DNA from 2 places in the Meiothermus sp. CFH 77666 genome. Region 2 is predicted to be linked to the other one. Evidence: riboswitches for the same ligand, from Rfam matches in the RefSeq annotation. Region 2 holds a riboswitch; the other holds the start of a gene.
The links. A riboswitch is a leader RNA that binds a small molecule or an ion and turns the genes downstream of it on or off. The one in region 2 is predicted to bind S-adenosylmethionine.

Region 1: another riboswitch for S-adenosylmethionine. It lies ahead of J3L12_RS01205 (PLP-dependent transferase); the one in region 2 lies ahead of J3L12_RS13130 (hypothetical protein).

The regions. Positions count from the first base shown of each region.
Region 1 is NZ_JAGDFV010000001.1:263,555-267,892, reverse strand. Features, by position in the region: gene J3L12_RS01215 (xanthine dehydrogenase family protein subunit M) at 1-197, opposite strand, end outside; gene J3L12_RS01210 (nucleotidyltransferase family protein) at 490-1,398, shown strand; SAM riboswitch class I at 1,829-2,005, shown strand; gene J3L12_RS01205 (PLP-dependent transferase) at 2,124-3,416, shown strand; gene metX (homoserine O-acetyltransferase) at 3,445-4,338, shown strand, end outside.
Region 2 is NZ_JAGDFV010000027.1:23,588-27,925, forward strand. Features, by position in the region: gene cysC (adenylyl-sulfate kinase) at 37-573, opposite strand; gene J3L12_RS13130 (hypothetical protein) at 570-1,136, opposite strand; SAM riboswitch class I at 1,262-1,393, opposite strand; gene J3L12_RS13135 (DUF1653 domain-containing protein) at 1,802-2,041, shown strand; gene J3L12_RS13140 (SDR family oxidoreductase) at 2,096-2,881, opposite strand; gene J3L12_RS13145 (GNAT family N-acetyltransferase) at 3,187-3,660, opposite strand; gene J3L12_RS13150 (cold-shock protein) at 4,123-4,338, opposite strand, start outside.

The sequences.
Region 1 (4,338 bases), on a different contig from region 2:
TCTTCACTGAGATATCCCAGGTTGGGGAGTTTGTTGATATCCACCAGCACGGAGGGTTGGGCCAGGCGGTAGCGCATGGCCGGGATCAGGCTTTGCCCCCCGGCCAGCACCCTGGCATCGTAGCCATGTTCAGCCAGGTGGCTAATGGCCTCCTCGAGGGACATAGGGCGTTTGTACTCAAAGGCCGCAGGTATCATGCAGTCCAACCTCCCTTTTTGCTTTTGACAAGCACCGCTAATCTAAAACCTTGTAGCCCGCTTGAGCATGCTGGAGATTACAGTTTGCACCAGACCTCCGGCTTCGTCTAAGCAAAGGGTAGTCTTGTGGGAGGGGTCTTGCGGATTCTGAAAGGTTAACCTCCGAAGGGTGCAGAGTCCTGGCAGTGTTATTTTGATTTGTGGATCGCCTGAAAGTTTTTCGGAAGGCTCAGCTTTTTTAGCCAGACTACCTAACCTACCCCGACCTGCTTTCTCGGCGAATACCCCGCATATGCCACCGATTGACGCGATCGTGCTCTCTGCCGGCAGGGCCTCGAGGTTTGGGGTTCCCAAGTTCCTGCTGCCCGCCGGGGAGGGCCATATCCTGTTGACTCGGGTACTGGAGCATGCTGCGCGTGTAGCCGATGGCCGAGTTGCAGTGGTTTTGGGTCGCGAGGCCAGGGTTGCACGGTATGCAGTGGAGCGCTGGTTGGAAGGGCAGCCGCCCGAACTGGGCTGCAGGGTTCTCACCGTCCTGAACCGCCATTACCGATTCGGCCAGAGCACCTCTCTGAAAGCGGGTATGCGGGTACTCGCCGAGGCCCAGGGGGTTCTGGTGTTTCTGGCCGACATGCCCGCCCTAACACCGGAAAAACTCGCACAGCTCAAGCAGGCTATCCAGCACCGCGACCCTCGAGCGCTCGCGGTGGCGGCCAGTGAACAGGGCCAGATACGCCCGCCCGTTTTTTTGTCCAGGATGCTTTTTCCAGATGTTCTAAAGCTTCGCGGCGATCTAGGTGCCCGGGCGGTCTTGAAGGCCCATCAAGAAAAGATTGAACGGGTTGAATGGGGTGCTGGGCCCTGGTTTATTGATATTGACGACTGGCAGACCTTCCACGACCTGGCCCATAAACTGAGCTGGGCTAACGAATCATTTGTGCCCATCCCCCATGAGGATGTCCCGGCCTCGGCAATACAATCACGGGTGGATGCGGCTCTGGCTTCAGAAACAGTGCCCTGGCTGGCGCCTGGGCTGCTGTTGCTGGCCGCGAAGAGTGAAACCCGCTGGCTCCAGCTACCCCGAAGTTACCGGGGCGTACAGGGGGTTATCGTGGGCCCGGCCCGTGCCCCGGCTGCTTACCTTGGATTGATCCGCAGAGCCAGCCTGGCGGCCCTGGCAGCAAGCGGTCAGGCCGATTAGAGTGCTCTTCACATATTTTGAGCCATCCGGCTCCAAGAAAACCTTCGCCTGACCACAACAGTGGCCGTCTGTTGAACAGGGCGTATCCCAAAATCGACCCAAACCGCAAATCCCTCAACCCCCTTGGGGGCTGTCATCAATAAGTAGTCATGCTCTAGCAGAAAAACCGTTTGTGCCGTAGGAGCTTCGTCAAATCATTTCAACCCAAGCCTCGAGGTCGTACACAATACCCCACTTACGCTGCTCGTTGTGCGCTGCGAGATTCGGCATTCGCTAAGCAAATCACATCAAGTGAGGCTACGTTGCGGGTTGGTTTTGACTTTGGTTGAATCATGGACACACCCTGCTTAGCACTACGGGTTGACAGAATTCCCCCATCTCTCTACACTCACTGATATCCGCGCCGGGGCGCGGCCACAACCAAAAAGTTCTTTTATCCAGAGCGGCGGAGGGATTCGGCCCTGCGAAGTCGCAGCAACCCACAAAAAAGCCTTTGCTCATCACCAAGGGCCTTTTTGTACGGTGCTAATTCCGGCTCGACTGCTGAATGTTGTAGGCACACAACGTTCGAAACTTGGCATAGTTTGGCAGTCGAGAAAGATAAGAGAAGGGAATGCACGGATCGTGACCCCCTTCCAGCCATAAAAGAACGCCTGGTAGGGGGTTTTGCTTTCAGGCAAAACTCCTACCGAAAGCGCCCCAAATTCACGCGGTAGGAGAGCAGTATGTCGCAAAAACACCGCTTCGAAACCCTTCAACTGCACGCAGGCTACAGCCCCGACCCCACCACCGGCGCCCGCCAGGTGCCCATCTATGCCACTACCTCGTACCAGTTCAAGGATGCCGACCATGCGGCTCGGCTTTTTGCCCTGCAGGAGTTCGGCAACATCTACACCCGCATCATGAACCCCACCACCGATGTGCTGGAAAAGCGCATTGCTGCCCTGGAGGGGGGCGTGGCCGCCCTGGCTACCAGCTCGGGCCATGCGGCGCAGTTTTTAGCCATTACCAACATTGCCCAGGCCGGCGACAACTTTGTGTCCACCCCTAACCTGTATGGCGGCAGCATCAATCAGTTCAAGGTCACGCTGCCCCGCCTGGGGATCGAGAGCCGTTTTACCGATAGCGCCGAGAGCGTGGAGGACTTTATCCGTCTTTCGGACGACAGAACCCGCTTCTGGTACCTGGAGTCGCTGGGCAACCCGGCCCTCAACATCCCCGACTTTGAGCTGATTGCCCAGGCCGCCCAGGAACGAGGCATTGCCCTCTTTGTGGATAACACCTTTGGGCACGGTGGCTACCTCTTCCGCCCGATTGAGTGGGGGGCCAACGTGGTGACCCATTCCGGCACCAAATGGATCGGGGGACATGGCGCGGCCATTGCGGGCCTGATTGTGGACGGAGGCAATTTTGACTGGGGTAACGGGCGCTACCCGCTGGTTACCGAGCCGCAACCGGGTTACCACGGCCTCGAGCTGCACAAGGCTCTGGGCAACCTGGCCTTCATTATCAAGGCCCGCATAGACGGCCTGCGCGACCAGGGGCAGTGCCTGGGGCCATTTGAAGCCTTCCTGTTGCTGCTGGGCCTCGAGACCCTCTCGCTACGCTCAGAGCGCCACGTGGAAAACACCCTGGCCCTGGCCCACTGGCTGCGCGAGCAGGACGAGGTGGCCTGGGTCAACTACCCTGGCCTCGACGATCACCCCAGCTACGCCAAAGCCCAGAAGTACTTCAAGGGCAGGCCGGGCTCGGTGCTTACCTTTGGGCTTAAGGCGGGTTACGAGGCCGCTAAAAACTTCATCAACCGACTCGAGCTGGTATCGCACCTGGCCAACGTAGGCGATACCCGCACCCTGGCCATCCACCCGGCCTCCACCACGCACTCCCAACTCTCCCCCGAAGAGCAGGCCCGTGCAGGCGTGAACCCCGAGCTGGTGCGGCTCAGTGTGGGCTTGGAAGCCCTGGACGACCTCAAGGCCGACCTCAAGCAAGCCCTGACTGCCAGGGTGGGTGTCTGAACCAAAGTCAAGCTCGCTGGAGCCATACATGACCGACCTCCTGATTCAAGAAGCCTGGGGCGACCACGAGGCCCTGTTGATCAAGCCCCCCAAAAGCCGGGGGCGGGTGCCCCCTCCGGTGCCGGCCCAGGCCCTGGTTGCGGGTGGGTTCCGCCTCGAGTATGGGGGTATCCTGCCCGAGCTGCGCTTGCGATATGAAACCTACGGCCAGCTCAACTTCGACCGCAGCAATGCCGTGCTGGTGTTCCACGCCTGGACCGGCTCAGCACACCTGGCCGGCACCTACACCCAGGAAACCCTCAGCAGCCTGCCCAGGCTTGACCAGGCTTTTGGGCCCGATGGCTGGTGGGACGAGCTGGCCGGGCCGGGCCGGATGCTCGATACCGAAAAGTATTTCGTCATCTGCGCCAACCACATCGGCAGTTGTTACGGCTCTACCGGCCCCCTTTCCCTCAACCCGGAGACCGGGCAGCCCTATGGCCCCGACTTCCCCAAACTGACCGTGCGCGACCTGGCCCGCGCGCAGGCCCGGCTGCTGGATTTTTTGGGCATCGAGAAAGTGACCCTTTTGGGGGGCAGCTTAGGGGGCATGGTGGCCCTCGAGTTTGCCCTGCTCTATCCGCAGCGTGTGCATAAGCTGGTGGTGCTGGCAGCTCCAGCGGTACACAGCCCCTGGGCCCGCGCCTTCAACCGGCTCTCGAGGGAGGCGGTGCTATCCGACCCCGGCTACCAGGGGGGGTACTACGCCGAGCAGCCCCTGGGCTTGCAGCTTGGCCGGGCCATTGCCATGCTTTCCTTCCGCTCGCCCGAATCCTTCCGGCTGCGCTGGCAGCATCACCCTGAGCGCGGCGAAAGCTACGTGCTGTACCAGGGGGAGAAGTTCGCCAAGCGGTTTGATGCAAATGCTTACCTGGTGCTCTCC
Region 2 (4,338 bases):
CGTCCCAGGTATCGGGGGTTGAAGCCTTCGATGCCTTCACGCCCGCACCCGCACTTCCACACCCAGGCGCTCGAGCGCGCCCAGCAAGCGGTCGAGGCTCTCCTGGAGGCTTAGCTGATCAGTCCGCAGGTGCAGATCGGGGTTCAAGGGCGGTTCATAGGGATCGGAAACCCCGGTGAAATTGGCGATCTCTCCCCTGAGCGCCCTGGCATAAAGCCCCTTCACGTCGCGCTGAACCAGCACCTCCAGCGGCGCGTCCACGAAAACCTCGAGCTTCCTCGGAGCCTGGGAAAGCACCTCCTCGCGGGTAGCCCGGTAGGGGCTGATCGCGCTCACCAGCACGATCACGCCGTGCTTGGCTAGCAGGTTGGCCACGAAGCCGATGCGCCTTATGTTGGTGTCGCGGTCCTCTCGGCTGAAGCCAAGCCCCTTCGACAGGTGCTCGCGCACCACGTCGCCATCGAGGTGCTCGACCTTCTGGCCCGCTTCGTAGAGGTGAACCTCGAGGGCTTTTGCCAGCGTGGTCTTGCCTGCGCCGGAAAGCCCGGTAAACCAGACCACCACCCCGCTCATGCTTCGGCCCAACCCGCGTAGCTGTCCAGCAGCACCCGCCAGGCATTGCGGGCCGCCACGTCCGCTACCAGCGCCACAGCCGCCAGCACCCAGGCCGCGAAGCCGGGGTGGTGCAGCGTCACTTCCTGTTCAGAGCCGGTGCGGGCGTCGAGCCGGGTGGGGCCGAACTTCACCTCCACCGGCTGCGCCACGCCCTCGAGGTAGGCCCAGCCCGAGGCTGAATCCTCTGAAAACTCCAACTGCGCGCTCGAGCCGTGCTCGGCCCCCACCAGGCGAAGCTGGAGGCGCTTCCCCCCGTGCTGAGCATGCAGGGCAAAGGCCCGCCCGCTGCTGGCCACCGAGCCCAGAAGCTGGCCCTGATGGGCCTCGAGGTACACGTTCTCGCCGAAGATCGCCCCACCCAGCCGCCCCACGAGCCGCTTGCCATCCCAAGCAAGCTGCACGCGGTAGCTCATGCCGGAGCGCCGCACCTCGCCATGGATGCGCTGCGCGGCTGAAAAAGCCTCGAGGGATGAAGGGTGTTTTCCCAAGTTATGAACGGGTTCGTGGTTCAACAAGTTCATGGTGTGCTCCCATAGCAGACGATTCCAAGTGCCGACGGCCAGCGACGAGGCTAGGACAACAGCGCCCGGAACACGAAAGCACACGCATGATCTGAGACTTGGACATAGCTTCCAGCACAAAAACCTCCTTATCTTCCCCGGACGGTGTCCGGGCCGGAATTGGCACCTACGCAGAAACGCTTCAGATTGCTGGCTGAAAGCCCCTACGGGTTGCCGCAGCTTCGCAGGGCCGTTCCCTCCGCTGCTCTGGATAAGACCCGAGGGTGCTGCCGCACCCATCCCGACTTAAAGCCGGGATGGAAGGTAGGCTAGCATAATTGATAAAACTTGTAAACTATTGGCGACGGTGTTCATCTACCTAACTGCTTCAGTCAGGGCTGAGCTGGCGGTACTCTTGCTCCAAGGCACCCTGGGTCTCGGCCCTGCGTCCATTCAAGGCGGCTTTACCACCTTCCAGGAAGCGTTGCCGCCACTTGTATTGAGCCTGGATCGCAAAAGACCGGTGCTCTGGTAACTTGTTTTACAGATTGTTTTGAAGCCCGGTCATTGCCAAAGTTTACTTTGTACGTCACATCGAGGGGACATTCGCGTGTATCGAAATCTTTGTTGCCAGACCACTAGGTGGTCTCGCTTTGGTGAAGCATTACAAGTACGATGAGGTAACGATGCAGCTCAAACCAGGCCTGTACCAGCACTACAAGGGCAAGCACTACTGGGTGCACGGCCTGGCCCGGCATTCCGAAACCGAGGAGTGGTATGTGGTCTACGAAACCCGTTATGGCGTCGAGCCCGAAACCCTGTGGATACGTCCCCTGGCCATGTTTTTAGAAGATGTGGAAGTAGACGGCAAACCCGTACCGCGATTTCGCTACCTGGGGGAAAACTCGAGCCCCAAACAACAATGAAGTGCTTCCTGTCTTGCTACAAACACCCGCAACTTGTACAAGAAGCCTGTTCCATCACAACAGCCCGCGAATGGCCCCGCCCTCTACCATGATGGCCTGACCGGTCAGATAGCTGGCCCTGGCCGATAACAAAAAAGCCGCCACATCGGCTATCTCCTGCGGCGAGGCCATGCGGCCTGCCGGAATTTGTGTGGTCTGCTGGGCATAGGCTGCTTCCAGGCTGATGCCCTGGTTCTGGGCACGGAAAGCAAATACCTCTTCGACCCGCTCGGTAAGGGTATAGCCTGGCCCCAGGGTGTTGACCGTAATGCCTGCTGCTGCTACTTCCCTGGCGAGGGTTTTGGCATAGCCGGTCAGCGCAGCGCGAAGGGTGTTGGAAAGGGCCAGGTTCTCGATGGGTTCTTTAACGGCCAGAGAGGTAATAAAGAGGATTCGTCCGAAGTGCCGCGACTGCATCCCCGGTAGCAAGGCATTCACCAGATTCACCATCGGGTACAACAACTGCTCGGCAGCAACCTGAAAGTCCTGGGCTTTCAAATGCTGGGCTGCACCGGGCTTAGGGCCGCCCGTGTTGCCGAGAAAGAGTTCAACAGTTCCCAGACTCTGGGCCTTAGCCACCAGTCGCTCCAGTTCATCCGGTCTGGCAATATCGGCGGAAATCGCATGGGCTTCTCCACCATCCCGCTCGATTTCGCGCACCAGCTCTTGCAGTCTTTCCATGTTGCGTGCAGCAACCACCACTTTTACACCTTCCTTCGCCAAGGTAGTGGCAATGGCCCGCCCAATCCCCTGCGAAGCCCCCGTCACCAGCGCCAGTTTGCCCGCGATTCCAAGATCCATAAGCCATATTACGGAAATCGGCCAGCACAATTCCAACACCCAGGCCGTTTCTCCAGCGGGCCGATGGCTATAGTAGCGAAATATACCCGGATAGTTTTTTGAGTGGCATTCCTAATACCCCTTGTCCGGCGACACCCCATGCGCAGCTTTTGACGTCTCTGACATTTTTTCTACATGTCGCTGACGGGGTGCCGTCACCTTCTCCCGCAAGGGGAGAACAAAAGGGGGTTCAGGTTAGTTTGGTATATGCCAAAAGTCGAAAGCCCTGGTTCAGGCCATGAAATGAAACCTGAGACTTGTTATGGCTACTTCAAGGGCTTCAGATACCAGCTCAGGGTGGGACCGCTATCGCGCAGGTGCTCAAAGCCGACCCGCTCCCAGAAACGTTTGGCCTGTTCGTTATTGCCATACACCACCGCATAGAGCCGATCCATCCGGCCACGAAGCAGGGTCTCGAGCCGCTCTACAGCCGCCTTGCCCAGGCCCCGCCCTTGCAGGCTTTCGTCTATCAGCAACAGGCTGATGGTAGCCGAGTGCAGATCGGGGTAGGCCACCTTATAGTCCAGAAAACCCACCACTCGGTCTTCACGCTGCAACAACACGGCCTGCCGCCGGGTATCGTGGCGCAGGGTCTCGAGCTCGCGCCGAATATCGTTGAGGGTGGGCGTGTCACCCCCAATCAGGGCAATGTAGGTGGGACAATTCAAGTACAGATTATGCACAACAGAAGCCGAATCGGCGTTGACGGGCAGGAAGTCGAGTTGCACAGAGACTTTCATGATCTGCCCTGATTGTATCTGCCCACATTTGATTTGGGTGTAATTTGCAACCCAGCGCTTGTGTCTATCGTCACATAATAACTGCATCTTGGACGCAAAAATGCTAGTTTTTCAAGGCGGGATCAGGCTCTTATCATTTGCCTGAGGATCGTCGTTTCAACCCCTCACCCGGCGACAGCGGTGACCGCCAGAATTGTTTTATTGGGCAAAAGGAGCACCAAACCAGCCGGCGCTGTCGCCACCCTCTCCCGCAAGGAAAGGGGAAAACGATAAAAGCCTGAAGGCGGGATGAAATTCTTTGCATACGCGAGGGCTTCGGTGACACCAGTCCTTGTCGTGGCCGTGACCGCCCGTTCAGGCGGGCAGTGTTTTGTCCAGGACGAAGACTGCTCCATTTCACGAGACTATCCCGCAATAAAAACCCTCGGTTGCCCGAGGGTGCAAAAAGCTCCAAAAACTGGACTAAAAACGCTTGGCCGCTTCCACCACACTTACATTAGCGGCCTGGGGACCTTTACCATTCTTGCCCGGCTCAATCTCGAAGGTCACCACATCGCCTTCGTTCAGGGTGCGGAAGCCACGGGACTGGATAGCACTGTAGTGAACAAATACGTCCGGCTCTCCTTCTTCACGCTGAATAAAGCCATAGCCCTTTTCCGCATTGAACCACTTCACTTT